One region of the Cupriavidus sp. YAF13 genome, then DNA from elsewhere that is predicted to be linked to it. Evidence: riboswitches for the same ligand, from Rfam matches in the RefSeq annotation. Region 1 holds a riboswitch; the other holds the start of a gene.
The links. A riboswitch is a leader RNA that binds a small molecule or an ion and turns the genes downstream of it on or off. The one in region 1 is predicted to bind glycine.
Positions count from the first base shown of each region.

Region 1 (9,289 bases):
AAGCCGAGTGGCACGCCAAAGCGTTGCGAGTTGCCAACCGCCACGTCGGCGCCCCACTCGCCGGGCGCGGCGATCAGGGTCAGCGCCAGCAGGTCGGCGGCAGCCACCACGAGGCCGCCGGCAGCGTGCACCGCATCGGCGATGGCGCGGTAGTCGGCCACATCGCCGTTCACGCCGGGGTACTGCAGCAGCACGCCAAAGGCATGGGCGCCGGCCGCTTCGGCAGCGGGGCCAACCTTGACTTCGATGCCCAGCGGCAGCGCGCGGGTGCGTACCACTTCCAGCGTTTGCGGCAGCACGTCGTCCGCGACATAGAAGGTGGTGGAGGCGTGCTTGTTGACGCGCTGCAGCAGCGTCATGGCTTCGGCAGCCGCCGTGCCTTCGTCCAGCATCGACGCATTGGCGATGTCCAGGCCGGTCAGGTCGGTCACCATTTGCTGGAAGTTCAGCATGGCTTCCAGGCGGCCTTGGGAGATCTCGGGCTGGTAGGGCGTGTAGGCGGTGTACCAGGCCGGGTTTTCGAAGATGTTGCGCAGCACCACGCCCGGGGTCAGCGTGTTGTAGTAACCCTGGCCGATAAAGCTCTTGAGCACGCGGTTCTTGCTGGCCAGGCCACGCAGCTTGGCCAGCGCGGCTTCTTCGGTCAGCGGCGCGGTGAACTCGCCCAGCGGCATGCCGTCGCGGCGGCGGATGGCGGCGGGGATGACGGCGTCGATCAGTGCGGCGCGGCTGTCATAGCCCAGCACCTTGAGCATGTGCTGTTGTTCGGCGTCGTCGGGGCCGATATGGCGTGAGGCGAAGGCGTCGCGCGCCTCCAGTTCGGCCAGCGTGGGCCGGGCAACTTGGGCGGCAGTCATGGGCAGGGGGGCGTTCATGGCAAGAATCTCGTGGGAGCGTGCGGCGGGTGGTCGGCCCGGTCCGCGTCGCGGCATTCTTTATCCGTCATTCCCGTGGCGCGGGAATGACGATCTGGCATCAGGCGCCGACGTTGGCTTTATAGGCGTCGGCCGACATCAGGCCGTTCACGTCGTCGCTGTTGGCCGGCTTGAGCTTGAACAGCCAGGCGTCGAAGGCGTCGGCATTGACGCTTTCCGGCGAGGCGGCGGCGGCGTCGTTGATGGCGATCACTTCGCCTGCCACCGGCGCGTAGATGTCGGATGCGGCCTTGACCGATTCCACCACGGCCAGCGCATCGCCGGCGCCGACCGACTTGCCCACTTCCGGCAGTTCCAGGAAGACGATGTCGCCCAGCGCGTCCTGCGCGTGGTCGGTGATGCCGATGGTCAGCGTGCCGTCGGCTTCGACGCGCACCCACTCATGGGACTCGGTGTATTTCAGGTCGGCGGGGAAATTCATGGGATTGCTCCAGATTCAATTTGTTATTCAGCGCCAGCCGGGGGATGTCGATGTTCGACGGGGTAACCGCCGGCGGGCGCGCTGTGACCGGTGCGAGCGTTCAGCTCACGAGTGCCTTGCCATTGCGCACAAACGGCAGTTTAACCACAGTCGCGGCGAGTTTGCGGTCGCGGATCTCGACCTGCACTTCGGCGCCGATGGCCACGTCGCGCGGCAGGCGGGCAAAAGCGATGGATTGGGACAGCGAGGGGCTGAAGGTGCCGCTGGTGATTTCGCCTTCGCCAGCGGGGGTGATGACCTTCTGATGGGCGCGCAGCACGCCGCCTTTTTCGCGCAGGATCAGCCCGACGAACTGCTGGGCCTGGCCACCGGCGACCAGGGCCGCCTTGCCGGTGAAGTCGCGTTCGCTTTGCAGGTCCACGGTCCAGGCCAGGCCGGCATTGAGCGGCGAGGTGTGGATATCCATGTCCTGGCCGTACAGGTTCATGCCGGCCTCCAGGCGCAGCGTGTCGCGCGCGCCCAGGCCCGCCGGGTGCACGCCCTCGGCGACCAGCTTTTCCCACAGGCCAGCCACATTCGCAGCGGGCACCACCAGTTCGAAACCGTCTTCACCGGTGTAACCGGTGCGCGCCACCATGACTTCGCCCAGCGCGGAATCCTGCACGACCAGCGCATTGAACGGCTTCAGGGCTTCGCTGGGTTGCGTGGAGGGGAAGGCGCTCCAGACCTTGGCGCGGGCGTTCGGGCCTTGCACGGCGACGATAGCCAGCGGCTCCACGCCTTCGGGCGCGTTGTCGCCGCGGCGTGGGGTGATGGCCACGCCACTGCCGGTGGCGGCATTGCGTGCCGCGATCCACTGGATGTCGTCATTGGCCGTACCGGCGTTGACCACCAGGCGGAAGTCGTCCTCGGCGAAGAAATAGACGATCAGGTCGTCGATGACGCCACCCTTCTCATCCAGCATGCAGGAGTACAGCGCCTTGCCCGGCGTTTGCAGCTTGTCGACGTTGTTGGCCAGAAGGCCGCGCAGGAAGGGGCGCACATTGGCGCCCTTGAGGTCGACCACGCACATGTGGGAGACGTCGAACATGCCGGCATCGCTGCGCACGGCATGGTGTTCCTCGATCTGGGAGCCGTAGTTGACCGGCATGTCCCAGCCGCCGAAGTCGACCATGCGGGCGCCGAGTGCGCGGTGGATGGCGTTGAGGGGCGTGGCCTGGAGCGTCATGGAATCCTCGGGGGAAGGCAAATCTCGGTTCGAAAACGAAAAAGGGCCATCCGCCGCAGGATTCGGCGCGCCATAGCGCTGCCAGATCCGCTGTGGCGGATGACCCCTCTGTCCTCGATACCTGAGAGATTACAAGGCGGGATCCCAATTGCTGGAAACCCTAGCCTTGCGCGCCCCTTCGGTGGGCACGCTCACCAATGCTGTCGACGGATCGATCAGTGGCGGGTGCCGCTCTCCAGAGTACGGCGTGCATCGTGTGCATGTTGCAAGCCGATCCAACCAGTCCATGGTGCCTGAGAGTTTTCGGGTGATACCCCTTCGGCGGCGCAAGATCTGCGCGCTCTCCCGGTCGGATGCGCGCAATTTACGGGAGCTCCCAGGCTTTGTCAACGCGGTCCGCGCCGACCCCGGCGCCATGGGAACGGCGCAAGGGCCGGGCGGCTCGCCTACCTCCTGTGAGGGTTGCTAGTCGTGACGTTACCGATCACGCCGCCAACCGCGGCGCCGCCGAGCGTGCCCAGCGCATCACCGCCGGTCAGCACCGCGCCGCCGACCGCGCCCACGCCGGCACCGATCGCGGTGTTACGTTGCTTGGGAGTCATGTCGGCACAGCCGGCCATGCTCGCTACCGCGATACCGATCAAGGCGACCTTGCCCAGGGATTGCAGGGTTTTCATGATTCGCTCCAATGTATCGTGACATGCATCCGGCACGGAGCGCACACGTGCGGACATGTAAGTTAGACGGTGCCGGCATGCCCATGGATCCGGACCTTACGAAGTGTTACCTCCTCCCTGCCGAGCCACTTTCATTGCCGCAAAGGTGCCTCGGCCGCGTGTTAGCATCCACCCTCCGCCCAGCCAGCGCGCGCCTCCACGCTGCACATCCGTCACTTCCCGCCACGCATGACCCACGGACTCAACCCTGCCCAATCCGAAGCCGTTCGCTACCTCGACGGCCCCTGCCTGGTGCTCGCCGGCGCCGGCTCGGGCAAGACCCGGGTGATCACGCAGAAGATCGCCCACCTGATCGAGGACAAGGGTTTCCAGCCCAAGCACATCGCGGCGGTGACTTTCACCAACAAGGCCGCCAAGGAGATGCAGGAGCGGATCGCCAAGCTGATGGAAGGCAAGACCACGCGCGAGGGCAAGCGCATCCCCATCAAGCAGATCACGGTGAGCACCTTCCACTCGCTGGGCGTGCAGATCCTGCGCGCCGAGGCCGAGCACGTGGGCTTGAAGCCGCGCTTCTCCATCATGGACTCGGACGATTGCTTCGGCATGGTGCAGGAGCAGCTCGCCTCCACCGACAAGAAGCTGATCCGCAGCGTGCAGAGCACCATCTCGCTGTGGAAGAACGGCATGGTCGATCCCGAAACCGCCATCGCCCAGGCCGACAACCCCGACGATCACCAGGCGGCGCTGATCTACCGCAACTACGTGGCTACGCTGCATGCCTACCAGGCGGTGGACTTCGACGACCTGATCCGCCTGCCGGCTGAGCTGTTCGCGCGCAACGAAGAGGTGCGCCTGCGCTGGCAGAACCGGCTGCGCTACTTCCTGGTGGACGAGTACCAGGACACCAACGCCTGCCAGTACCAGCTGCTCAAGCAGCTCGCCGGCGGCTCGCACCTGCGCGCGCCGGCCTTCACCGCGGTGGGCGACGACGACCAGGCCATCTACGGCTGGCGCGGCGCCACGCTGGACAACCTCAAGCTGCTGCAGACCGATTTCCCCGATCTGAAGGTGGTCAAGCTGGAGCAGAACTACCGCTCCACCGTGCGCATCCTGGAGGCGGCCAACGCGGTCATCTCCAACAATCCCAAGCTGTTCGACAAGAAGCTGTGGAGCGAGCACGGCATGGGCGACCCCATTGCCGTCAACCCGATGAACGATGAGGAGCACGAGGCGGAGTCGGTCGTGTTCCGCTTGTCGGCCCACAAGTTCGAGCGGCGCGCGCAATTCCGTGACTACGCCATCCTGTATCGCGGCAACCACCAGGCGCGCCTGTTCGAGCAGATCCTGCGCCGCGAGCGCATTCCCTATGTGCTCTCGGGCGGGCAGAGCTTTTTTGATAAGGCCGAGATCAAGGACATCTGCGCCTACCTGCGCCTGATCGCCAACCCGGACGACGATCCGGCCTTCATCCGCGCCATCACCACGCCCAAGCGCGGCGTGGGCAACACCACGCTGGAAGTGCTGGGCACCTTCGCCGGTCAGGCCAAGGTGTCGTTGTTCGAGGCCGCCATGATGGGCGGCATCGAAGGCAAGCTCCAGCCGCGCCAGCTGGAGCCGCTGCGGGTGTTCTGCGAGGCCATGGTGCGCCTGGCCGGGCGCGCGGCCAGCGATCCCGCCACCCAGGTGCTCGACGACATGATGGAAGGCATCCACTACGAGGCCTACCTGTACGACACCTTCGACGAGCGCCAGGCCCAGTCGCGCTGGACCAACACGCTGGAATTCCTCGACTGGCTCAAGCGCAAGGGCACCAAGCCCGAGGCCTCGGGCGAGGGCGAGGAGGCCACCGGCTTCGACACCGCCGATGGCTTTGGCGACGAAGGCAAGAACCTGCTGGAGCTGACCCAGACCGTGGCCCTGATGAGCATGCTCGAAGGCCGCGAGGAAGATCCCGACGCGGTGCGCCTGTCAACGCTGCACGCCTCCAAGGGGCTGGAATATCCGCACGTGTTCCTGGTCGGGGTGGAAGAGGGCATCCTGCCCCACTGCCGCGAAGACGAAGACATGAGCGACGAAAAGATCGAGGAAGAGCGCCGCCTGATGTATGTAGGCATCACGCGTGCGCAGCGCAGCCTGCACCTGAGCTGGTGCAAGAAGCGCAAGCGCGCCCGCGATACCTACTCTTGCGAGCCCTCGCGCTTTATCGGCGAGATGAAGCTAGAAGAGGCGCCCGCGATCAAGGACGAGACGCCCGCCATGAGCCCCAAGGACCGCCTGGCCGGGCTCAAGGCCTTGCTGGGAACGCCCGGCAAGACCTCGGCATGACTGGCCCCGGCGGGCGTTCCGTGCCCCATCCCGGTGCCAATCGTACAAAGTCGATACATTGGCCTACAAGCGGGACATGACCCCCGTCCGATGTCTGTCTAACATCGCCGGTGCCTGGCCCGACGTATGGACCAGGCGCCGCGCCGTTCCGTCCCTTCGGAGCAGCGTGGCCGGGCAACACGCCCGACTTCTTCCCTGTTCAGCGCCTCCGCACTTGGGTACGGGGGCGTTTTTTTAGGGCATCCATCCGGCAGATCCCGTGGCCGTCAGGCGCGCGCGATGCCCAGGGTGAATTCGCCTTCCAGCGTGCCGGCCGCATCCCGCAGGCGGCGTACCCGCAGCAGGTTGGGGCGCGTGCCGGCAATGCCGTCCTGCGCGTTTTGCACTGGCGAAGCGCCTCGGGCGCGATACGCGGCATGCTGGAGATGCACCTCGCGGCTGAGCGCATCGTCGAAAAACAGCTGGCTGGTCAGTACCTCGGTCTTGCCGAGATGGATCTTCAAGTGGATATGCACCGCGCGCGGCGCGTACCAGCCCGGGTAGATCGTCAGGAACTGCGCGGCGCCATCGGCGCCGGTAGGTTGCACGCCGCGCAGGAAGCGGGTGGGGCTGGCGGGCACGGCGTGCATGCTGCCCTGGTCGTAGCCGCTGTAGCTGCCGCCGGCATCGCAATGCCAGATGCTGGCCAGCGCGCCGGCCACGGGCGTGCAGCTGCGGTCGGTGTCCACCACGCGCAGCCGGAGCCGCAGCAACTGGCCCGGCCGGCCATCGCGGATATCGCTGCGCACCAGCGCCTGGTCGATATAGAACGGGCCCTCGGTCAGGGCCGGCGTGAGCAGGCAGGCGGCAGGCTGCGCGGCGGCGTTGCCCGCCAGCCCGATCAACCCGGCACCGAGTGATCCTCCCAGTACACCACCGAGGAAGCGGCGGCGGCCGCCGTTAGCTGCGATCGGGCCTGCGAGGTCGAGGGACTTACTGGGCATCTGGCGCTCCTTGTTGGTGAAGCCCCGCAGCGCCGGGTACGCCGAATGGGCCGTTCGCGCCGAAGGCGCAGGGCATGGGCGCCGGTCCGAGGCTGGGCATGCCGCCTGCCATGGCGCCGGGGAAAGGGTGGGGGCCGGGGCCGAATGCGCCCCACGGCGCACCCGCCAGGCGGACCTCCGGCATGTCGCGCAGGCGCTTGCGCTGGCCGGCATCCAGGCTTTCCTCAAATGCGATCCAGCGATCGCGCGCAGCGCGGCGATCCTTGTCGAGCGCGTCGTGCAGGCGGTCTTCCCGCTCCGCGCGGGCGCGCAGCGACGACTCGGGCCCCTCTGGCTGGCCGGGGCCGCCGCCTTCGCGGATAAAGCGCGCCTGCAGTTCCAGCGCGTGCGCATGCGCTTCCCGCGCCCCGTCCAGGGCGGCTTGCCATAGGCTGGCCTGGGCGGGCGTGAGCGCCAGCGCTTCGCGCAGCGATGCGGGTGCCGCCGGCCGGCCGTGGCCGGCAATTGCCTGCGGGCTGGTCTGCAGTGCGTGCGCCGGCAGCGTCAAGGCGCTGGCGCCGCACAGCACGGCAAGGGACAACAAGGAGCGGATGCGGGGCAGCAAGGCTTGGGGCTGGGTCACAAGGATTCTCCATGGAGGTCATGCGGGGAGAGGCCCGGGATTGCCAACGTGATGCCGATGGTTTCAAGCATAGCGGGGGCGCCGGGCTGCCGTGGCCTGCCGGTCAGGAACTGGCACGCACAAAAGCGGCGGGATAACGACATGCCATAGTAGAAAGGCCCGCCCGCCGTTGCTTGAGCGCTTGGTCAGCGCGCGGAAGCAATGCCGTACAAAGCGGGCCGCCGGGCGCGCCGCTTTGTATCAAGCCCGGTACAAAGCGGCCACACCCTGCCTATCAGGCCGCCGCGCCGGGCTGGTAGAGTGAATCCCTGGCGGCGGCTTGCCGGGCCGCCCTGATCCGCCCCGCCAATCCGCGGCAATACCGGCCTGCCGGCGCACCAACCTGCCGCGAACGACGCGGCGAACCGCTGCAAAGCACGACGAAACCCGATGGACCATTCTCCCGCCTCGCCCCTTCATTTGCTGATCGTCGACGACGATCCGCAGATCCGCTCCATGCTGGCCGAGTACCTATCCACCTTTGGCATCGAAGCCGACGGCGCCGAAGGCGGCGCCGCCATGCGCGCCGCCATGGCCACGCGCGACTACGACCTGGTGGTGCTCGACCTCTCTTTGCGTGGCGAAAACGGCCTGACGCTGTGCCGCGAGATCCGCGAGCGCAGCGATTTGCCGGTGATCATGCTCACCGCGCGCACCGAGCTGGCCGACCGCGTGGTCGGGCTGGAGGTGGGCGCCGACGACTACGTCACCAAGCCCTTCGAGATGCGCGAGCTGGTGGCGCGCATCCACACCGTGCTGCGCCGTGCCCGAGGCGGCGGCGTGAAGCGCCCGGCGGTGCCGGGCGGCCATGAACTGCGCTTTGGCAACTGGCGCCTCAACACCACGCTGCGCCAGCTGGTGGATGGCGAGGAAACCGTGGTGCCGTTGTCCAATGCGGAATTCCGGCTGCTGCTGGCGTTCATCGAGCATCCGAACCGCGTGCTGGATCGCGAGCTGCTGATCAACCAGGCGCGCGGCCGCGATCTCGATGTCTTCGATCGCAGCATCGACCTGCTGGTTTCGCGCCTGCGCCAGAAGCTGCGCGACGATCCGCGCGACCCAACGCTGATCCGTACCGTCCGAGGCGAGGGCTATGTCTTCACCGGCGCCGTCGAAGCCTGAGCGCGCGGGCTGGGTGGCCCGCCACGACTCCATGTTCATCCGGCTGTTCCTGGTGATGGCCGCGATCATGCTGGCCGTGCACCTGCTCGGCGTCACGGTCATCGAGAGCGTGTTCCCGCGCCCGGGGCATACCGGGTTCACCTTCGTCCCCGGCGACGATATGCCGCCGCCCCCGCCTCCGGGTGAAGAGGGCCAGCGGGGCGCGTTCCCGCCGCCGCCGGATGCCGAGGCGCGCGCGGACAACGGCCAGGGCACAGCTGGGGCTCCAGTGCCGCCACGCCGCCCGCGCCGGGCCCATGGCCTCGGGCCGCCCCGCCTGGGGCTGCTGTTCCAGCTCGCTGCCATCGTGGCCGCCTCGTGTGTGGGCGCGCGTCTGCTGGCCAGGCCCGTCCAGCGCCTGGCCAGCAGTGCCGGCCAGCTGGCGCAGGATGTGCATGCCCCGCCACTGGACGAAGACAGCGGCCCGGCCGAGGCCCGCGCCGCGGCCAAGGCCTTCAACCACATGCAGCAGCGCATCCGTACCCAGCTGGCGCAGCAATCGCGCTTCCTGGCTGCCGTGTCCCACGACCTGCGCACCCCGCTTACCCGCATGAGCCTGCGCATCGAAGGTGTCGACGACAACCAGGTCCGCTATCGCCTGCGCCAGGACCTGGCGGAGATGAACGGTCTGATCGATGCCACCCTGTATTACCTGCGCGAGCGTGACGGCGCCGCCGCGCCGCGCCAGCGGGTGGATGTGCATGCCTTGCTGCAGGCCGTGGTGGACGACGCCACGGAGATCGGCCAGGACGTCACCCTGTCCGGCGACGCCGAGCCACTGCTGGCCTATCCGGCCGAACTGCGGCGGGCCGTGGTCAACCTGGTCGAGAACGCGCACCGCTACGGCGGCAGCGCGCGCATCGAACTGGCAGACAGCGCCGAGCGGGTGGTGATCGAT
Region 1 is NZ_JBFRDD010000019.1:16,055-25,343, reverse strand. It holds gene gcvP (aminomethyl-transferring glycine dehydrogenase) at 1-875, opposite strand, end outside; gene gcvH (glycine cleavage system protein GcvH) at 976-1,356, opposite strand; gene gcvT (glycine cleavage system aminomethyltransferase GcvT) at 1,457-2,584, opposite strand; glycine riboswitch at 2,683-2,833, opposite strand; glycine riboswitch at 2,855-2,942, opposite strand; gene AB4061_RS16980 (glycine zipper 2TM domain-containing protein) at 3,031-3,261, opposite strand; gene AB4061_RS16975 (UvrD-helicase domain-containing protein) at 3,490-5,586, shown strand; gene AB4061_RS16970 (intradiol ring-cleavage dioxygenase) at 5,853-6,569, opposite strand; gene AB4061_RS16965 (hypothetical protein) at 6,559-7,191, opposite strand; gene AB4061_RS16960 (response regulator) at 7,621-8,352, shown strand; gene AB4061_RS16955 (ATP-binding protein) at 8,324-9,289, shown strand, end outside.

Region 2 (19,350 bases), on a different contig from region 1:
AAAAACGCAGCAATCAGCAGCACATGCGCGTTGACCACGCCGGTGAGCGCAAGCACACCCAGCGTGGCCGCCACGGCCAGCGTCCAAAGCTGCGCGAGGATCAGGTACTTGCGCCGGTCGACGATATCGGCCAGCACCCCGGACGGCAAGGCGAACAGGAACATCGGCAGGCTGCCCGCTGCCTGCACCAGGGCGACCATCAGGGGATCGGGATCGAGCGACGTCATCAGCCAGCTGGCACCCACGTCGTTCATCCAGGTGCCCACGTTGGACGCCACCGTGGCGATCCACAACATCCGGAACGTGCTGTGCCGCAGCGGGCTCCACGGCGAGCCGGCAGCGGCGGCTTGAGAGTCATTCATGGCTTGGTCGCAAGTTGCTCAGGCACTGCCGGCGGCAATGCCAACGGTGGCACAGCCGCATTGTGTGGAGCACAGCGAGCGCCGTCTACCCATACCAAGGGACAGTTGCGTTGTGCCTCGGCACCGGCTAGCATCGGCGCCGACGCAGTGGCCTTGCGCCCAGCGCTTCAGGCGTGAACCCTGCGGCGCCAGTTGCCGGGAGAGACGCCGACCGATTGCGAGAACACGCGGGTGAAATGGCTTTGATCGGAGAAGCCACAAGCCATGGCCACTTCCGCCAGGGAGAGTCCTGATTCGCGCAGGAGGCCGCGCGCGCGTTCCAGGCGCTGGGCCGCCAGCCACTGATAGGGTGTCTGGCCGGTCGTATCCCGGAAGGCACGGGTGAAATGGCTACGCGACAGGTTGCAGGCGTCGGCGACGTCCGCAATGGACAGATCGCCATCGATCTTGGCGATCAGCATTTCCTTGGCCATCGCCACGCTGCGTTGCGACAGCAACCGGTTCGTCTTGGGCGTGGCGACGGATCCATGCCCATAGTGCTCGACGAGATAGGTCCCGATCGTGAAGCCCAGTTGATCGACGAACAGCTTGCTGGCCATCTCGGGGTGGCTCAGTGCCGGCGCCGCCGCCTGGGCGAGATGCGCCAGTACCTGGTCTTGCTCTCCCGCCGCGCTGCGCAGCCCCAGGATGCGCGAGCGGCCTAGTTCCGCGCTGGTGCGCTCGATAAAGGTGCGGGAAATCTCCAGCAGGATGAAATCGAAATAACCATAAAAATCGGCTTTATAGTCTTCAAAGAAATTCCGGATATAGATGGAGTTCTTTTCAAATTCGTGGGTGCTCGCGCGGCGCTCATGAAACACCCGGCGGCGATGTCCCGTGCACAGCGAAACCCCCACCAGAAAGCCACGATTCGACGCCGAAGTGATAACCTGGCTCGCCTTCTCGCCGGGCGAGCTCTTGCGGAAAAACCGGATCTCGCTGCCGGCGAGCTTCTGATCCTTGGAGAGCTTTTCCGCGGCGCACCCGAATGCGTCAAGCGATCCGTGGGATGGGAGCGGGATTGCGGCATTGGCGTTGACGGACATGATTTCACACAAGAATAAACCACCACCATGAAAACCCACGCCGCGGCAGCAGCGGCCAACCAGAATAGCAGAGCTTGGTTGCAGCTCGCGTGGAACTTTGGATGATACAGATCGAGTGACGCAAGCGCCTGTTGCCAGCTGAAAACGAAGGGCGCGCGATGCCTTCTGTATAATTCAGACTCGTTCAAGCCATTCTCCCGTATCAAGCGACGTGCCAATCACGCGGCATCGCCAGTAGTCCGACGGACTATTGAGCACATGCCGGCAAGATCGCCTCCCTGGCGCTCCGATCGACTCCCATCTCGATCGCCGCGCGGTCGTCCAACATCCTGATCGTCGCCCCCCGGTCATCGACCGTCTGACGAGCCATGGCAATCCACGCGAACCTGCGCGATTGCCGGCCCGGCAAGCCGATCAGTAAGGATCTTTCCCTTTCTATGAGCAAACTCCCCAGGTTCGTGCTGAGCCTTGTGCTGGTTGCGCTATTGCACCTGACCCCCAATGCATTCCCGGCCGCAGCCGCCGCTGCAGCCGCAGCAGCCGCCGCCGACACCACCTCGAACGCGGATGCGCCCGCCACCAAGCCCCCATCGCACGCGGATGCCGTTGCCGAGCTGAAACGCCTCCAGACCGAGCAGGACCGCATCAAGCAACTGGCGTCGTCGCCCACCAGCGGCACGCAGCTCGAAGGGCTGGATGACGCCATCCACCAGTTGGCAAGCGACGTCGACAAGCTGAGCGCTGCGCTCACGCCCCAGCGTGCGCAGTTGCAGGCACAGCTCGACGTGCTCGGGCCGCCACCCGCCGCCGGCACCACGCCGGAGGCCGCTGCCGTCGCACAGCAGCGGGCGGACCTGAACGCGCGCAAGGCCCAACTGGACAGCGGACTGAAGCAAGCGGCCGAGGTCAAGGGCAATGTCACCAACCTGACCGAGCAGATCGCCAAGCTGCAGCGCAGCCGCTTGAAGAACCAGCTCGCGCTGCGCTCGCCCAGCATTCTCAGCATGGCATTCTGGGAGCCGTTGTTCGCGCCAAGCCCGGAGGACCAGCAGCGGCTGAACGCGTTCAAAAGACAAGTCACCCCGTTGTGGGACCTGGCCTGGCAGCCCGGGCGGCAAGCCATCACCGCCCTGCTTCTGCTGCTTGCGATCAGCGTCTGGACCATCGGCCGACGGCTGCTCGAGCGGGCGCTGGCATGGTTCTGCCTGACGCGCTTGCCCGAGAGCCGGCTGCGGCGCAGCGCACTCGCGCTTGCAACGGCACTCGCGACGGTCGCGGCGACCGCCATCGCGGTACAGGTTCTGTGTTTTGCTTTCGCCCCGCACTACGAACTGCCTGCTCAGGTGCAAGACCTGATCAGCGAACTCGGCAAGCTGACGCTGACAAGCGCGCTGATCGCGGGCCTGGGACGGGCATTGCTGTGCACGCGCCATCCCTCATGGCGCGTGCCCGCGCTAGCCGACAAGGTCGCGCTGGCGATGCGTCCTTTCCCTAGCGTCCTCGCGGGCCTGCTGCTGATCGCCGGCACACTCGAGCAACTCAACCGGACCGCGGACACAAGCCTGCAGGTGACCTTGCTAGGCCGCGGCCTGGTGTCGCTTGTGGTGGTGCTGACAATCGGCGCAGCGCTGCTGCGCGCCAACCGCGTGCGCACGAAGCTCGCCGCGGCGGGCGAGCGGCCTGAAGCGCGCTCCACCTTTGCCGGCCTGATCCACGCTAGCGTCACGATGACGGTCGTCGCCTCGCTGATGGCGCTGCTGATCGGCTACATCACGTTCGCGCGCTTCCTGACCTACGAGCTTGTCTGGATCGACATCGTCCTGTGCAGCCTGTACTTGCTGACGCAACTGACCCGCGACGTCTGCGAAAGCGTGTTCAGCGCGCACCATCCAAGCGGCAAGGTCATCAAGCAGTTGTTCGGACTCGGGGACAGCCATCTCGCGCAGGCGTCGACGGTGCTGTCGGGGATCGGCACCAGCCTGCTGCTCCTGGTGGCTGTCATCGCGCTGCTGACCGGCGGCTTCGGCACCACGCCGAGCGACCTGCTCAACAGCCTGCTGACGATGCTCGGCGGCGAGCGGCTGCGCAGCCTCAACATCATGCCCGACCGCATCCTGAACGCGGTCATCGCACTCTCGGTCGGCACCTACCTGCTGCGCTCGGTGCGGCGCTGGCTGGACGCGGAACTCTTGCCGAAGCTCTGCATGGAAGCGGGCCTGCGCGCATCGCTCATCACGCTGTTCAGCAACATCGGCTATGTGCTGATCGTATTGCTGACGCTGTCGCTGCTGGGCGTCAGATGGGAAAACCTGGCCTGGATCGTCAGCGCGCTGTCCGTGGGCATTGGCTTCGGCCTGCAGGAGATCGTCAAGAACTTCGTGTCGGGGCTCATCCTGCTGACCGAGCGCCCGGTGAAGGTCGGCGACATGGTAAGCATCGGCGGCGTGGAGGGCGACATCAAGCGCATCAACGTGCGCGCGACGGAGATCCTGCTGGGCGACCGCTCGACCGTGATCGTGCCCAACTCGCAGCTGATCTCGCAGAACCTGCGCAACGTGACGATGAGCAACAGCACGCAAGGCGTCGCGACGCTGCTGCTCACCTTCCCGCTGAACATCGATCCCGAACAGGTGCGCGAACTGCTGCTCGACTCCTATCGGGAAAATGAGGCGATCCTCGACAAGCCCGCGCCATCCGTCACGTTCAGCCAGCTGGCGCCGAACGGAATCACGCTTAGCGTGACGGGCTACGTCGGCAGCCCCCGGATCGCCACCGCGACCAAGAGCGACCTGTTGTTCGAGATACTGAAGCGGCTGCGCGCGGCCGATATCTCGCTGTCGGTCCCGCAGACGTTGCGGGTGGAGAATATGGCCGCGCTTGGCGCGTAACGCGTCCGGCCCCTTACGCGGCCCGTTACGGAGTCACCAGCGCCACCGAGTCCTGCACGCCATGCGCACGCCTGGCGCCCATGGCTTGCTGCACCACATCGCCGATCATGTCCGCAGTGACCGCCGACAGCGTCCATCCCAGGTGGCCGTGGCCGGTGTTGTAGAACACGCAGGGCGCACGGCCCCGGCCCACGCGCGGCAGCATGGTAGGCATCATCGGCCGCAGGCCGGCCCAGGGCACCACGCTGCGCGTGCTGACGCCGGGGAAGCACTGGTTGACCCACTCCACCAGCGGGCGGATGCGATCGGCGCGGATGTCGCGGTTGTAGCCGTTGAACTCCGCCGTGCCCGCCACGCGGAAGCGGTCAACGCCCAGGCGGCTGGTGACCAGCTTGGTCTCGTCGTCGAGCAGGCTCACGACGGGCGCGGCCGCCTGGCTTTGCGCGTCATTCAGGTTGACGGTGATCGAATAGCCCTTGACCGGATAGATGTTGACGCGATCGCCAAGGCTGGCCGCCAGCGCCCGGCTGGCCGTGCCGGCACAGACAACCACGCCGTCGAACACGCGCGATTCGGCCTGCTGGCCATCGCTGCTGACGATGGTGACCTGCCGGCCATCGGTGCTGACCGACTGGACATCCTGGCTGTACAGGCAACGCACGCCCAGGCGGTCGATGGCCGCGGCCATGCCGCTGGTGAACTTGTGGATGTCGCCAGTGGAGTCGCTCTGGGTGAAATAACCACCGTAGTACTGCCCGGCCAGGGTCGGCTCGATGGCGCGCATTTCTTCCGGCGTGACGGCGTGGCGCTCCAGCCCGCCCTCGGCCAGCAGCTTGGACACCCTGCCGGCATGCTCGAAACCCGCCTTGTCGCGATAGATATGGAGGATGCCTTCCTTCTTCAGGTCGAAATCGATGCCTTCGGCCGCCGCCCAGGAGAACAGGTGGTCGCGCGCGGCAATTGCCAGGCGCGTGGTCTCGATGGTGTTCTTGCGGTAATGGGGAATGGCGGCGATGAACTCGGCGAACCAGGACAGCTTGTGCCAGCTCGGGCGCGGGTTGACCAGCAGCGGCGCATCGCTCTTGAGCATCCACTTGATGCCCTTGAGGATGGTGGACCAGTGTGTCCAGACTTCGGCGTTGGAAGCGGAAAGCTGGCCGCCGTTGGCGAACGAGGTTTCCATGGCGGCATAGCGGTGTTTTTCGAGCAGCGTGACCGAGAAACCGCGTTTGGCGAGCGCATAGGCAGTGGTCACGCCGGTGATGCCACCACCGATAACGGCAATTGTTTTCATCTCTATGGTTCCAGGACGTCGGATGGGAGCCTCTTGCGCGGCATGCACAAAAGACGCCCCCTCTGTCCTTGACCTGAGAGATTCACGATACGCCACTTTGGGGGTGGCGAGGATCGCTTGCTCCTTCGGTACCGCCGGCTGACGAGCGCCGGGGTTCTTCAGAGTTCAAACGTGATACCGGTCCTTTTGCCTGAGAGTTTCCGGGGCGGTTGCTCCTTCGGCGCTGCCCGGCGCTTGGCTAGGCAGTCTCTCCCGATATCACTTTGCATGCCGCCGGGTAATACCAGGTGGCATGGCTCGGAACTTTAGCACTAGTCTGACTGCCTGGGGAAGTTCCCTGCGGGTTCAGGCCGCGAATTTCAGCGGGCGGGAGCTTCCTTGCTGGTGCCGCCGGAGGCGTCGGCCACCATGTAGATCTCGTAGTCGCTGTCGTGCATCGCGGACAGCGCGAAGGTGGTGTTGCAAACCTCGGTCCACAGGCCGGCCACGATGATCTTCTTGCGGCCGTTGGCGGCCAGCGCGTCGCGCACCTTCTGGTCGTCCCACGAGTTCATCGAGGTGCGTTCCAGCGTCTGCTGGCCGGGGAATACGTCAAGCAGTTCGGGGTAGGTGTAGCCGGAGAAAGACTCGCTCTCCACCGTGGTGATGGTGGTGGGGATATTGAAGATCCTGGCCGCCTTGGCCAGCCCGACCGCGTTGTTCTTCATCGCCTGGCGGTCCATTGACTGCACGCCGAAGGCCATCTACGGCTGGTGGTCGATGAAGATCAGCTGGCTGTTTTGCGGGGTCAGGACTTCGAGCTTGGCGTTGGTCATGATTTCTCTCTCCTTGGCTACTTGGCTATTTGGCCACTTGGCTACATGGTTGAATTATTTAGAACGTCGTCTTTGGCGCCGATCCGTCCATAGGTTGAACTTTATGGCAGAGCCGGCCGTCGATGTGATGAGTTCGTCGGATAACTTGTTCAATTTTATTGATTGATATTTTGAGGCACCAGGCGATGCGCCACAGAGGCCACGCCGCGCGAGACTCACAGCCGTAGCGAACGCACAGCCGCCGCGATATCGGCAGCAGCGTTGACCACTACCTGCTGATAGCCAGCGACAACGCCGTCCACGCCACCCGGCGCGGCCAACTCCGCCCGTGTGTGGCCCACCGTCACCCTGCCATCGGGCATTCGGCGCACGGTCCAGTTGACGATGGCGCTGACGCGTTCGTCGATCTGGGCATCGATCTGCACCACTTCCGCGCTGACGCGGTAAAGCGGCTCCGCGCCGGACCTGCCATGCTGGTAGGCATCGACCGCGCCCAGGCTCGCCTGCAATCGCTGGGACAGCGCGTCCCGAAACTCATCCGGCAGCGATGCCGACCAGCGATCCTGCGCCAATAGCCTGAGCCTGCCATTGCCGTCGCTCAGGACAAGATTGACCCGGTTGACGCGCTCCGGCACGCGAACGGGTGCCACTTCGATCCACACAGGCGCCGTGGCCTGGCCGGGCGCTGGCGTGGCCGCGGGACGCGCCAGTGCCGGCAGCGACAACGTGTAGTACCGCGCCTGCGGCGAAGCACAGCCGGCCAGCACAGCAGCGGCAAAGGCGATCACCGCACCCGCGGCCAGCCGCAGCGGATTGAAGCGCCTCACCATGGTGCCTCCTGCTCCGTCTTGCCGCGCACCACGGCTTCCGGGTGCCCTTCCAGATAATCGGTCAAGGTGCGCAGCGAGATGGCGGTGCGCGTCAACTCCTGCAGCATGCGGCGCGCGTCTTGCTGCATCGGCGCGTTTGCGTCGAGCGCGCCATTGGCCACCTGCAGTGTCTGGTGCGCATCCCGCAGCACGGTGGCGACTTGCGGCATCACGTCGCCGTTGACCTGGGCCACCAGCTTGTCGGCGTTGCTCAGCATCTTGTCCAGTGACGCCATCGTGGTCCGGAGGTCCTGGCCGATCTGCTCAAACGGCACCTTGTCCAGCTTGGAAACGATGTCCCCCAACTTGGCCTGCAGTTCGTCGAATGCCCCGGGTATGGTGGGGAGCTCGGGCACGGGGGTGTCCAGGCTGAGCTTGACCGGTGGCGCGTTAGCGAAGAAATCAAACGCCACAAAGACCTGGCCCGTCAGCAGGTTGCCGGTGCGCAGCTGCGCCCGGAGGCCGCGCTTGTTCAGCACATCGGCGATGCCCCTGGCGTGGGGCTTATCCGCGAGGTCGCGCGCGGATAAGCCAATGCGGGAAGGATATAGTTCCACGATGACGGGCATGCGGAAGGCCTTCTTGTCGCGCTGGTATTCGATCCCGATGGATCGAACCTGGCCCACCGCGATACCGCGAAAGTCAACCGGAGCGCCGGGAGACAGGCCGCGCACGGACTGGTCGAAGTAGAGCACGGCCAGCGTGGGCGCAAGCTCGTCGGAGGCCTTGAAGGCGTTGGCCTGGTCGCTGGCGAGCATGAACTGGGTGTTTTCTCCTGCCACTGCTGCAGCCTTGGCATCGTCCGGCGCCTGGAAGGCAACGCCACCGAGCAACATCGTGGCAAGCGACTGCGTGTTGAGCTTGAACCCGCCCGAGTCGAGCTTGATATCGACGCCGCTGGCGTGCCAGAAGCGCGTATCCACGGTGACCATCTGGTCATAGGGCTTGTTGATGAACACCCGGACGGACAGGTCACGGCCATCGGGATTGAGCCGATAGGCCACCACCTGCCCGACCTGCACACGCCGGTAGTAGACCGGAGAGCCGATATCGAGCGAGCCAAGGTCCGCGGCGCGCAGCACGAACTGCGTGCCGGAGGCATCGGTGGTGACAACAGGCGGTGCTTCCAGCCCGGTGAAGGCGCGTCTGCGCACCGCCCACCTGCCGGCGTCCACGCCGATATAGGAGCCGGACACCAGCGTCTCCAGGCCCGAGATGCCAGAGACGGCGATCCTCGGGCGCACCACCCAGAAGCGGGTGTCCTGGCTCGAGAAACTCTCGGCGTCGCTAGTCAGCTCGATCGTCGCGACGACATGCGAGCGGTCCGGCGCCAGCCGCAGTGACTTGACGAGGCCGATATCCACGGCCTTATAGCGCACCGGGGTCTTGCCGGGGATGAGTCCGTCGGCCGAGCGGAAGCTCACCGTGACCGTTGGGCCGCGCTCGGCCAAGGTGTGGATCAGCAACCACAGCGAGATCACGGCAGCGGCAATGGGGACCAGCCAGACGAGCGAGGGTATCCAGCGCCCCCGCTGCCGGCGTTCCGGCCCGGGCATCGGCGGCTGTGGTGGCGGCAGCAAGGTGGAAGAAGGCAGAAGCGGCACGGATGCCTCAGGATCGGACATGACTTGCATCCAGCGAATCCCACAGCAGGCGTGGGTCGAAACTTAGTGAAGCCATCATCGTGAGCACTACCACGGAGCCGAAGGCAATCGCCCCGCCGCCCGGAACAATGGTCGCCAGCGTGCCGGCCCGTACCAGCGAAGCCAATAGCGCGACCACGAAGATGTCGAGCATCGACCAGCGTCCAATCAGCTCAACCAGGCCATGGAGGCGGGTCTGCTGGTGGATGCGCCAGCCTGAGCCCAATTGCACGGTGATCAGCAACAGGGTAAGGATCGCCAGCTTCAAGAGCGGCACGACGATGCTCGCAATCAGTACGATGATGGCGAGCAGCCTGGCGCCCGACATCCACAGATAGATGACGCCGGAGAAGATGGTGTCGCGCTGCGTGCCGAAGATGGATTGCGTCACCATCACCGGCAGCAGGTTGGCAGGGATATAGAGCATGTAGGCCGCCAGCAGGAAGGCCCAGGCGCGGGTCAGGCTCTGCGGCTTGCGATGGTGCAAGATGGCGCCGCAGCGCGGGCAGGGTTCGCCCGCCAGATCGCGCGGGCTGAGCGCGGCGCAGGCGTGGCAGGACAGCAGGCCCAGCGAGGCCGCGGTCGTAGCGGTCGTAGCGGTCGTGATTGTCATCGTGGCGTTTGCTCCCCCGGGTACCGCCAGAGGTCGCGCGGGTCGAAACAGAGCATCACGGCGAGCACGATCATCAGCCCAGCGAGCGACCACAGCGCAACGCCCGGCAGCACCTGGGCAATGGTCGAGAGCTTCGCCAGTGTGACCAGCACGCCGATCATGAAGACTTCGAGCATGCCCCACGGCCTGGCCTGCTGGATGGCGCGGACGAGACGACCGAATCCCGGCGGCACCCGGCGCCGGGCCATCGGGGCCAGCAGGTAGAGCAGCATCAGCATCTCGGCCAAAGGAAACAGGATGGTGGTAGCGAACACCAGGATCGCCACCGGCACCATCTGGCCGGTCGAGAGGGCCTGTATCGCGCCCCACAGCGAGGTCTGCGAGCGCACGCCCTTGAGATCCATCTCGACGATGGGACAGGCGCCCGAGAGAATGAAAAGAACCAGTGCGGTCACCACCAGCGGCAGCTGGCGGTGATAGGCGCGCTGACTCTGGCGATACAACAGACCGCCGCAACGTCGGCACAGTGCGCGTTCGCCCTCGGCGAGACCAGCTCGCTGATGGACAGCGTCACAGTATTTGCAGGCGACCAGGTGCGCGAGGCTCGCTGGGCGAGCCGACACGTCTTGCTTTGTAAACGGGGGCATTGCAGTAGCTCGCAGGCGCAAGGCAGACTCGCGCATGGCAAAGAGAAGCGGCATGTGTTGTGCTCAACTACGCGGATCACGGCATTGCCAGCCACTGCGCCATCCGGCCAGCTATCCAGCCGCAGCCAATGCAAAGCGCCACCCATGCGACGACAATGGCGGCACAACTCCTGAGGTCCATGACTCAGCTCCGGCGGATGCCGCTTGCTGCCCGGCTTAAAGCCAGCCGGCAAGCGTGACGCGTGGCGGCGACGTGGTCACCGGAGTTGTTCCACGAGCGCGTCCGCGCCTTTGTCGATGCCGGTCTTGGACGCAGTCAATGCGCCGAAATTGGCGACAACGTTCATGGCATTCGGGTATTGCTTGGTGATGTACGCCTTGAGAAGCCGATTGCTCTGCGCATCGAAGATCTCGACGGCGTAGATGACATAGCCCGTCATCGCGCCCTCTCGCCCCCGGATTGCCTGCACCCCGTTGTAGAGCCCGCCAGCAATGTCGAAGCGCAACAACGGCCCGAGGACTGGGGTAGTGGCGCTCGCACCGGTCAATGTCAGCTTCAGGCGCAACGTGTCCCGGGCCGGGCTGTTCACGATCGCGAAGCGCGTTTTCAGTTTCTCGGAAAATTGCGATTGCATGTAGCTCGCGAGCGCGGCTTTATCGTCAGCAGACATATCGTCGAACTGATGGTCGCGGCCTTTGTAGATTTCAACCGGGTCAACGATGACCGACGTGTATTTCCGCCAGTCCACCGCCGTCGCATAGCTATACGGCATGCGCTCGGCTTCCTCTTTGGCGTTGGTTGTCAGCACGGTTGACGATGAAATGCCGGAATAGGCCACGGGCTTTGTGCTCGCGCAACCCGTCATGACCACGGCAAATAGTGCGATCAGCAGGAGTCGGTTCGTTGTATTGGAGGCGAGCATTTGAAATCCCTTCATTGATTTGCCGACGGACCACGTTCGCTATGGAATGCGAGGTCAGAGGCCATTTAGTGGATGCGCCATGCTTGTGAATCCAAGCGATGGTCGACTCTGGTTCTGTTTCCTGAACTGTGAAGCAGCCCCTCCCCGCTGCAGACAGGCGCACGCATCCACAGCGCCAGAAAGCGCCGGTGTTTAGCGTGATCCACGGAAGTGCAGGACTGTGACGTAGCGAGAGCTGCCTTGCGACGCAGTATAGCGTCTCGCAATCAATTTGCAAACAATACAGTCGGTTTGTTTTTTTGGAGCCAACAGGTGACCGAAGACAAGCCAGGGAGGGAGGTCGGGGATGGCCTGGTATGGCCACCTCAAGTTCGGCGACCGCCCGCTTTACCTGGTGGTGCTGGTGAGTTGGCTAATCGCCCTGGCCGAGTACTGCTTCGCGGTTCCCGCCAACAGGATCGGTCACGCCATCTACAGCGCTGCAGAACTCAAGACGATGCAAGAGGTCATTACGCTGGTTGTCTTTGCCGTCTTTTCCGTGGTCTATCTCGGCGAGCGGCTCACACTCAACCATCTGCTGGGCTTTGGCTTCATCTGCTTGGGTGCCTTCTTCGTTTTCAAAGGCCCATTGCACTAGGAAACGATGATGGCAATGCTTTTCATGCCCTCGACGCACGCCAGCTCGCGGAGGTGGCTTTCTGGCCTGAACCTCTTCCTGGCCGACGTCCGTGACGGACTGGGGCCGTTCCTCGGCGTGCTTCTGGCCGGCCGCGGCTGGCGAGCCGATGACATCGGCTACGTCATGGCTGCGGGCGGCATTGCAGGCGTGCTGGCGACCACGCCAATGGGTGCATGGGTCGATGCGTCACGCCACAAGCGACTGCTTCTGGCGGGCAGCACCATCGTGCTCATTCTCGCCACGATGGTCTTGTGGAAGGTACCTTCGTTCGGCATTGCTGTCGCTTCGCAAATCGTCACGGCCGTTGCTGGTGCATTGATGGGTACCGCCGTCATGGCATGACCCTGGGCATCGTCGGCCAGAAAGACGTGCCCCGGCAGTTGGGCATCAACGAGGCCTGGAACCATGCCGGCAATGTGGCCGCGGCAGCAGTGGCCGGGCTCGCGGGCTACCGCTGGGGGCTCTCCGCCGTGCTCGTTCTGATGATGCTGATGGCGTGCGCGGCACTCGCCTGTCTGTGGAAGATTCGACCGCAGGATATCGACCACGAACTGGCCCGTGGCGGTGAGTCCGGTCCAAACTCTTCTGCGCGAGACAACGTTCCGCCCCCCCTTTGCTACGGGCCCTGCTGGATTCGCGCGACTTGCGCCTGCTTGCAGTCACGATGCTGTTGTTCCACTTGGGCAATGCTGCGATGCTGCCTTTGTTCGCGCAAGCGGCCGTCGCTCGCGGACTGGCCGACCCGAGCGTCTTTACGGCAACGACCATCGTCGTGGCCCAACTGGTCATGATTCCCGTGGCGCTATTGGCTGGGCGGTATGCCAACCGTCACGGATATTGGTCGCTGATCATGGCAGCTATGCTGGCTCTGCCGCTGCGCGGCCTGATTGCCGCAGGTTGGGAATCACCCTGGGCACTGATTCCAGTGCAAGTCCTCGATGGGATCGGGGCGGGCCTGCTGGGCGTCGCGTTGCCAGGACTCGTGGCTCGTATCCTGCAATGCACTGGGCACGTCAATGCAGGCCTTGGCGCCGTGATGGCGATCCAGGGGCTGGGCGCAGCAATGAGTTCCGCGCTCGCTGGTTGGGTCGCGCATCATTTTGGCTATAGCGCCGCTTTTGTCGCTCTGAGCATCATCGCTGCCATTGGACTCGTCGTTTACCGCTTCAGCATGTCATCGCGGCTGTGCCGAAATGGTCTCGGGATCGCGCCCTGATCACGCGTCCGATCGGACGATAGCTTCCGGCTTCGAAACGATCAAGCTGGACGTGGATCAGGTTGAGGTACGGCAAGCTACAACGACCAAGCACGTGCAAGAGCGCTTCGCGAAGCCTCAACGACAGAATCCTCACGGCGACTGTGCAAGCAAATGAATGTGAGTACACAGTCGAGTTTCGCTTGATCGGCAACGACTAGTCCGTGCTCCTGTTGTTCACGCATGGCAATCGAGTCACGCATGAGTGACAACCCGATACCGGACTTGACCAAGTCAATCATGGACGCCTCCTGATCGACCATGGCGACCCGCGCAGGCTCTACGCCGGTCATGGAACCCGGGCCGAAGACCGATGCGAGCAAGCGATGATGGACTGATTGTGGCGGCGTCTTCAGCCACGGAAGGCCAGCTAGTCCGCGCCAGTCCTGGCCATGTATCTTGGCTGCCCAGTTACGCGGTCCTACGACGAGATAGGAAAACTGCAACAAGGGTTGCTGCCAGACATGGCTACAAAATCGAAGGCGCCAAGACGCTGAATCATCTGACTGCCAGTCTTTGGGGCAAAGCGAAGATCGGGCTGGAATATGTGGCGCGGCGTAGTGGCCCCATGAGCATGGCACCTTCACAGCTAGGCGTATTCACCTCGAGCTCGCCAGACCAAATCTGGCCCAACATTCAGTTCCACGTACAGCCGCTCTCTCTGGAAGCATTCGGTGAACCGCTGCATGCGTTCCCTGCGTTCACAGCAAGCGTTTGCAATCTCAATCCGACAAGCCGGGGAACCGTGAAGCTCAAGAGCCCCGACTTCAAGGTGGCACCGGCGATTTCGCCAAACTATCTCACAACAGAGACCGACAGGAAGGTTGCAGCCGACTCTATCAGGGTCGCAAGGAACATCGCCTCTCAGGACGCACTGCGGCGGTACTCCCCTATAGAGTGGAAACCTGGAAGCCAATTCCAGACGGACGACGACCTCGCCCGCCTGGCCGGCGACATAGCAACGACGATCTTCCATCCCGTCGGGACGACCAAGATGGGCGATGACAAGGACCGAATGGCGGTTCTCGATTCACGGATGCGGGTCCGCGGAGTGGAAGGCCTAAGAGTCGTGGATGCTGGCGCAATGCCAACGATCACCAGCGGCAATACGAATAGCCCAACCTTGATGATGGCAGAAAGAGCTGCTGGATGGATTCGTGACGCAGCCTAGCGCCTAAAACGGTTTCCCCGTTGTCGATTTGCATCCAAACCTGACCCAGGCAAGGCTGGTTTTTGCATCGAATGTCGACCCACGTATGGAACACTGTTCTGCCCGGGAACGGGCGGGCGTTCGGAGTGATCGGCGTGGCCATACCAAGAGCGGCGCTTGATCATTTCAAGGCGCTCGCCTGAATTGAACCGTATTTCCGAACCGTAGGCAGGGAGTTGATCCACCGATGACAAAAATTTCTCTGAAGCCCCTTTTTGTAGGCACCGGCCTGACGGTGATGCTGGCCACGGCGCCGGTCGCTGCGCAGGCGCAGTCCTATCCCGACCGTCCGATCAAGCTGGTCGTGCCGTTTGCCGCCGGCGGCGCCACAGACGTGCTGGGCCGACTGCTTGCGGCGGGCCTCTCGCAAAAGCTTGGCCAGGCCGTCGTGGTCGAGAACAAGCCCGGTGCCAGCACGGCGATCGGCGCCACCCAGGTGGCTAAGGCTGCGCCAGACGGCTACACGCTGCTGCTTGGCTCGAGCACCACGCTCACACTGAACCCGACGATTCGTCAAAACCTGAACTACGACCCGGCCAAGAGCTTCACGCCGCTTGGGATGATCGCCGACTTGAGCCTGGTGCTGCTGGTCAACGCCGAGATTCCGGTGACCTCGCTCAAGGACTTGGTGATCCAGACCAAGGCTCAGCCTGACAAGTTCTACTATGGCTCGTTCGGTACCGGCTCCTCAGTGCATTTCGGCGGCGAGATGCTCAAGTCGGCCACCGGCGTTCATATGGTTCACGTACCGTTTAACGGAAGCGCGCAAAGCCTGACCGCGCTGGCCGGCGGTCAGGTTCAGGTTGCGGTCGATAGCGTGGTCGCCAGCCTGCCACTGATCAAGGATCACAAGATCAAGCCGGTAGCGGTGCTGTCAGCGCAGCGGCAGCCCGCGCTGCCCCAGGTACCCACAGTGGCCGAGAGCGGCTATCCGTGCTTCCAGATGGGGTCGTGGTTCGCGCTGCTGGCGCCCGCCGGACTTGCGGCACCGGTGCAGGAGAAGCTAGAGAAGGCCCTGGCGGAAGTTGCGACGGCGCCCGCGATCAAAAGCCGGATGCTTGAACTCGGCCTGACGCCCGCCTACGGCAACGGCGTGGCGGTCAAGGCGCGCGCCGAGAAGGAACTTCCTGAGATGCGGGCGCTGGCGGCACGGGCCAATATTCGCGCCGAGTAAAGGGGGGAGCCGCAACGGGGATTTATCGCGCTGCAGATGGGCGAGCCCGCGCCGACGCCTGCGAAGCTTTCGGCAGGGGCACGTCCGACGATCAAGGCGCATAGGGGACGCATCCGGCCACGCAAATGAACATGGCAGCAGGGTCTACCGCTATCCCCCCGAAGCACCGAAATGCACGCGAAGGGCCAGGTAGCCAGCGGATATCGCCAGGGTCACGAGTGTGACCGGGACACCCACTGTCGCATGGCGACGCCAATCGATTCGGATGTTGCGCCTGGCCGCGGCATCCACGACGATGATGTTCGCGATGCTACCGACAATGAACAGGTTGCCGGACAGCGAACTGACCAAGGCAAGGAGCGGTCCAGACATCTCGTGATGCGCCAGCGGCAGTAGCAGCATCACGGCCGGCACATTCGATACGAGGTTCGACAGAACAAAGGTGGCCCCGAATAGCGGCGCAAGCTGGTCGAGGTGAAGACCGGCAGCGGCGAGGTCGGCGATGACGGCGGCGGTGACGCCGGATTGCTGTAGCGCATGATTGACGACGAAGAGCGCCATGAACAGGATCAGGAGTTCCCAGTCGACGAGGCCGAGTGTGCGCGCGGAATGCATTTTGCGGCTCATCAACAACACGCCCGCGCCGATGAGCGCCACGTGCTCGCGCGGCCAGGGCCCGACAAGGAAGGCCACCAGTAGCACTGCCGCAACTGCGAGGCCCTTGGTGGTCTGCCAGCGGTCCAGCGGCACTTCGTCGGTACGCCGTGCCGCCTCATCGACCGCTCCCGCAACGCTTGCGGGAGCCGACCAGCGACCCTTTACCTGCCAGGTGATCAATACCCATGTTGCCAACAGACCAAAGGTGACTGGCACCATCGCCTCGCCAACATAGGCGAAAAACGGCATGCGCAACGTCTGGCCGATCAGCATGTTCTGTGGGTTCCCGATCAATGTGGCGGCGGAGCCAATATTGGAGGCACAGGCAAGCGCCAGCAGATAGGGCATTGGATCGAGGCGCCGCCGTTGGCAGGCATCGATCAACACTGGGGCGACGGCCAGGCAGACGATGTCGTTGCTGAAGATGGCCGACAGCGCCGCGACGCCAAAGATGAGCGCCCCGAGCAGGCCGGGCGGGCTGAATGACAATGAGACGAACCGGTGCGTAACCCAGTCGTAGAAGCCACCCAGCCGCATCTGCGCTGACACCACCATGAAGGAGAACAGCAGGATCACGGTCGGCAGATGGATGGAGCCCGCTGCCTCTTCCAGACTCACGGCATCGACGCTGATCAAGGCAATCGCACCAAGCAGTGCCACGCCCGTCCGGTCCAGTTGCAGGAATGGGAGCCCACCGAGAATCATCCCCAGGTAGACGACGAGAAAGATGGTGACGATGGTGGCAGTCATTTGGTTGCGCGGGTCAGCCCCGTTGAAGTGGATCCAGTGCTCGATGTTGGCTTAGACGCCGGCGAGCGCGGACTACTTTTTTTGCCGGGGCTTGGCCTTGGCCTCTGGCTTTGGCTTTGGCTTGTCCTTGGGTTGCGTTGACCAGGCCTGGCTGTCGAGCAGCCGGTCGAACAAGCGGTCGCGCTCCTCTGGCGCAAGCGGGCAGAGCCCCAGCATCTTTGCGAGCACCATCCCCTGGGCAGCCTGCCAGCGCAGGAGCGCCAGATCGGGATCCTCCGCCTCCTCCTTGATGCGCACCACCTTCTCGGCCGTCTTCTGCCTGACCGCAGACAGCAGCTCGGGATTCTCGGCAATGGAGCCGAGGATGGCAAAGACCAGCGACTGTGGATGGGAGACGGATTCGCGAAACGCCAGGATCTGCTCCGACAGCTGGGCCTCGGGATTCCCGGCGCCAGCAGTGGCCAGGTAGTCCTTCGCGAACTTGTCGAAGTACTCGATCTGCTGGTCCAGCAGCGCCTCCACCACGGCCGCTTTCGTGCGGAACTGGTGCATCACCCGCCCCTTGCTGATCCCGCCCTCTTGCGCGATGGCATCGATTGTGAGCCGGCCAGGGCCCTCGCGCGCGAGGATGGCGATTGCCGCGTCAAGGATGATCTGGCGGGACCGCTCCGACCGTACCGTGTTCTCCATTGTCTATCTCCACAGCGGGGGCTTGTCCCGCCTAACCAACTCTCCAACATAACCGGAATCCCGGCCAAAAACAATATTTATATATTGTTTGCAGCGGTGCCTCGCGAGGAAGCGGCCGTTCAGCACATGCATGCCAAGGTGGACGGCGTCGGCAAGGAAGGGAAAGCGCACGATGCGGCGGAGAAGGCTGCGAGAAAGCTCGCCACGCGTTCCCCTCCAACTCGGTTAGTCAATCACCGAAAACGAGAGTGGGAAGCAACTGAAATCGGGATGGTCAACTTGGCTTTTGCGACACCCAAGTAGTAATCTTCATTACTGGCCGCTGCATATGTGACATGGGCAAATGCCCGACTGCTCGATGGCGGCTTGCATTGCGATGGCGGAATATCCAAATGAAGCCCCCCCATCGCGAAGCACGCCCCATGCCGGCAGCGTCTAATCAGTCCGGCCACGCATCTTCGCGAATTGGGGGCGATACGGTCAGCCCACGATACGACTTGAGGAGCCGGTCCAATGGGAAGCACCAACGCAGTTGCGGTGGCGGCAGTCGCCTTCGTGGGCAGCCACTTTCTCTTGTCCCATCCGCTGCGCAGGGGGTTGGTCCGCACGCTTGGCGAAGCAGGGTTCCAGGGCGTCTATTCGCTGGTTGCGGTCTTGACGCTCGGCTGGCTGATCCTGGCATACCGAAAGGCGCCCCTGACGGCACCACTATGGCCGGTAGGGAACGGCCTCTGGGCGGTGATGACCGCACTCATGCTGATCGCGTCGGTCCTCCTGATGGGTTCGCTGATCCGCAACCCGGCGCTTCCCACCGGCGGTCGGCTCGGCGCGTTCCCGGAAGCGGCGCGCGGCGTGTTCGCGGTGACGCGCCACCCAATGATGTGGTCGTTCGCCCTTTGGGGGCTGTGCCACATCGCGGTGTTCCCGGTGGCCAAGAACATCATAGTCGCCGCGGCCATGGTCATCCTCGCGCTCGTCGGCGCCGCGCTGCAGGACCGGAAGAAGGAGCAGCTCCAGCCCGATCTCTGGCCCGCATGGGAGTCGAAGACGAGTTATCTGCCGTTCGCGGCGATCGCCGCTGGCCGTGCGCGGCTCGGCGGGTTCGGCTTGCACGCGCTTTTGGGCGGCCTCGTCGTCTGGCTCGCAGCAACTTGGGCTCATCTCCCCCTCGCCGGTTGGGCCGCGGGCATCTGGCGCTGGCTGTAGCAGCGGCGGCAAGCAACCGGGCCATGATCCATCCGTCCGAGTTCACCCCGGCTACAAGCGCACTCCTGATAAAGCTGCTGAGCGAAACGTTTGCACAAAATCAGGTTGCCGTCGTAACGGGTGACGCTGCTGCGGGGCGGGATTTCGCTGCGTTACCGCGGATTTCAGACGCCAGCGCGCTTTCCCCGTATCGACTGACGCATTTAATGATGAAGTAGTGACAGGTTTAATTTGTTCCACGCTTGTCAGGCGCCCAGGTACGCCCGCATCAGCGCCTCGAACCACTCCACGAATACCGCCAGCCCATGTTTCTGGTCGACACAGCAGACTCCGAAGCCAGGAGGACCCCGCCTGGCAAAGTGCAATTAGTGTGGCAGGCTAGCATGGCCGCCCGTACCACGGCTCCGGTCTTATTGGTGGCGTTCAACTTGCGCACTGCGTTCTTGATATGAAAGTTGACCGTATCCACCGATAATTGAGCCATCTACATCCATCGCCCAACCTTTTCTTTCAGGCTAGACAGGCCTTCAAAAGGTACCAGAAATGCGACGCAATCGCGGAGGTCAAGGCACTTGCCGCGGACGTGCCAA
Region 2 is NZ_JBFRDD010000003.1:141,769-161,118, reverse strand. It holds gene AB4061_RS04190 (MFS transporter) at 1-362, opposite strand, end outside; gene AB4061_RS04185 (helix-turn-helix domain-containing protein) at 530-1,447, opposite strand; gene AB4061_RS04180 (DUF3772 domain-containing protein) at 1,885-4,335, shown strand; gene AB4061_RS04175 (D-amino acid dehydrogenase) at 4,361-5,629, opposite strand; glycine riboswitch at 5,798-5,894, opposite strand; partial or broken gene AB4061_RS04170 (isochorismatase family protein) at 6,001-6,444, opposite strand; gene AB4061_RS04165 (PqiC family protein) at 6,660-7,274, opposite strand; gene AB4061_RS04160 (PqiB family protein) at 7,268-8,938, opposite strand; gene AB4061_RS04155 (paraquat-inducible protein A) at 8,925-9,569, opposite strand; gene AB4061_RS04150 (paraquat-inducible protein A) at 9,566-10,216, opposite strand; gene AB4061_RS04145 (DUF3313 domain-containing protein) at 10,474-11,139, opposite strand; gene AB4061_RS04140 (DMT family protein) at 11,486-11,776, shown strand; partial or broken gene AB4061_RS04135 (MFS transporter) at 11,801-13,034, shown strand; gene AB4061_RS04130 (LysR substrate-binding domain-containing protein) at 13,112-13,654, opposite strand; partial or broken gene AB4061_RS04125 (GMC family oxidoreductase) at 13,543-14,244, shown strand; gene AB4061_RS04120 (Bug family tripartite tricarboxylate transporter substrate binding protein) at 14,471-15,457, shown strand; gene AB4061_RS04115 (anion transporter) at 15,608-16,864, opposite strand; gene AB4061_RS04110 (TetR/AcrR family transcriptional regulator) at 16,937-17,554, opposite strand; gene AB4061_RS04105 (NnrU family protein) at 18,068-18,760, shown strand; gene AB4061_RS04100 (hypothetical protein) at 18,784-18,978, shown strand; partial or broken gene AB4061_RS04095 (LuxR C-terminal-related transcriptional regulator) at 19,140-19,235, opposite strand.
Region 2: linked by a shared signal. The riboswitch ahead of AB4061_RS04175 (D-amino acid dehydrogenase) and the one ahead of gcvT (glycine cleavage system aminomethyltransferase GcvT) in region 1 are both predicted to bind glycine.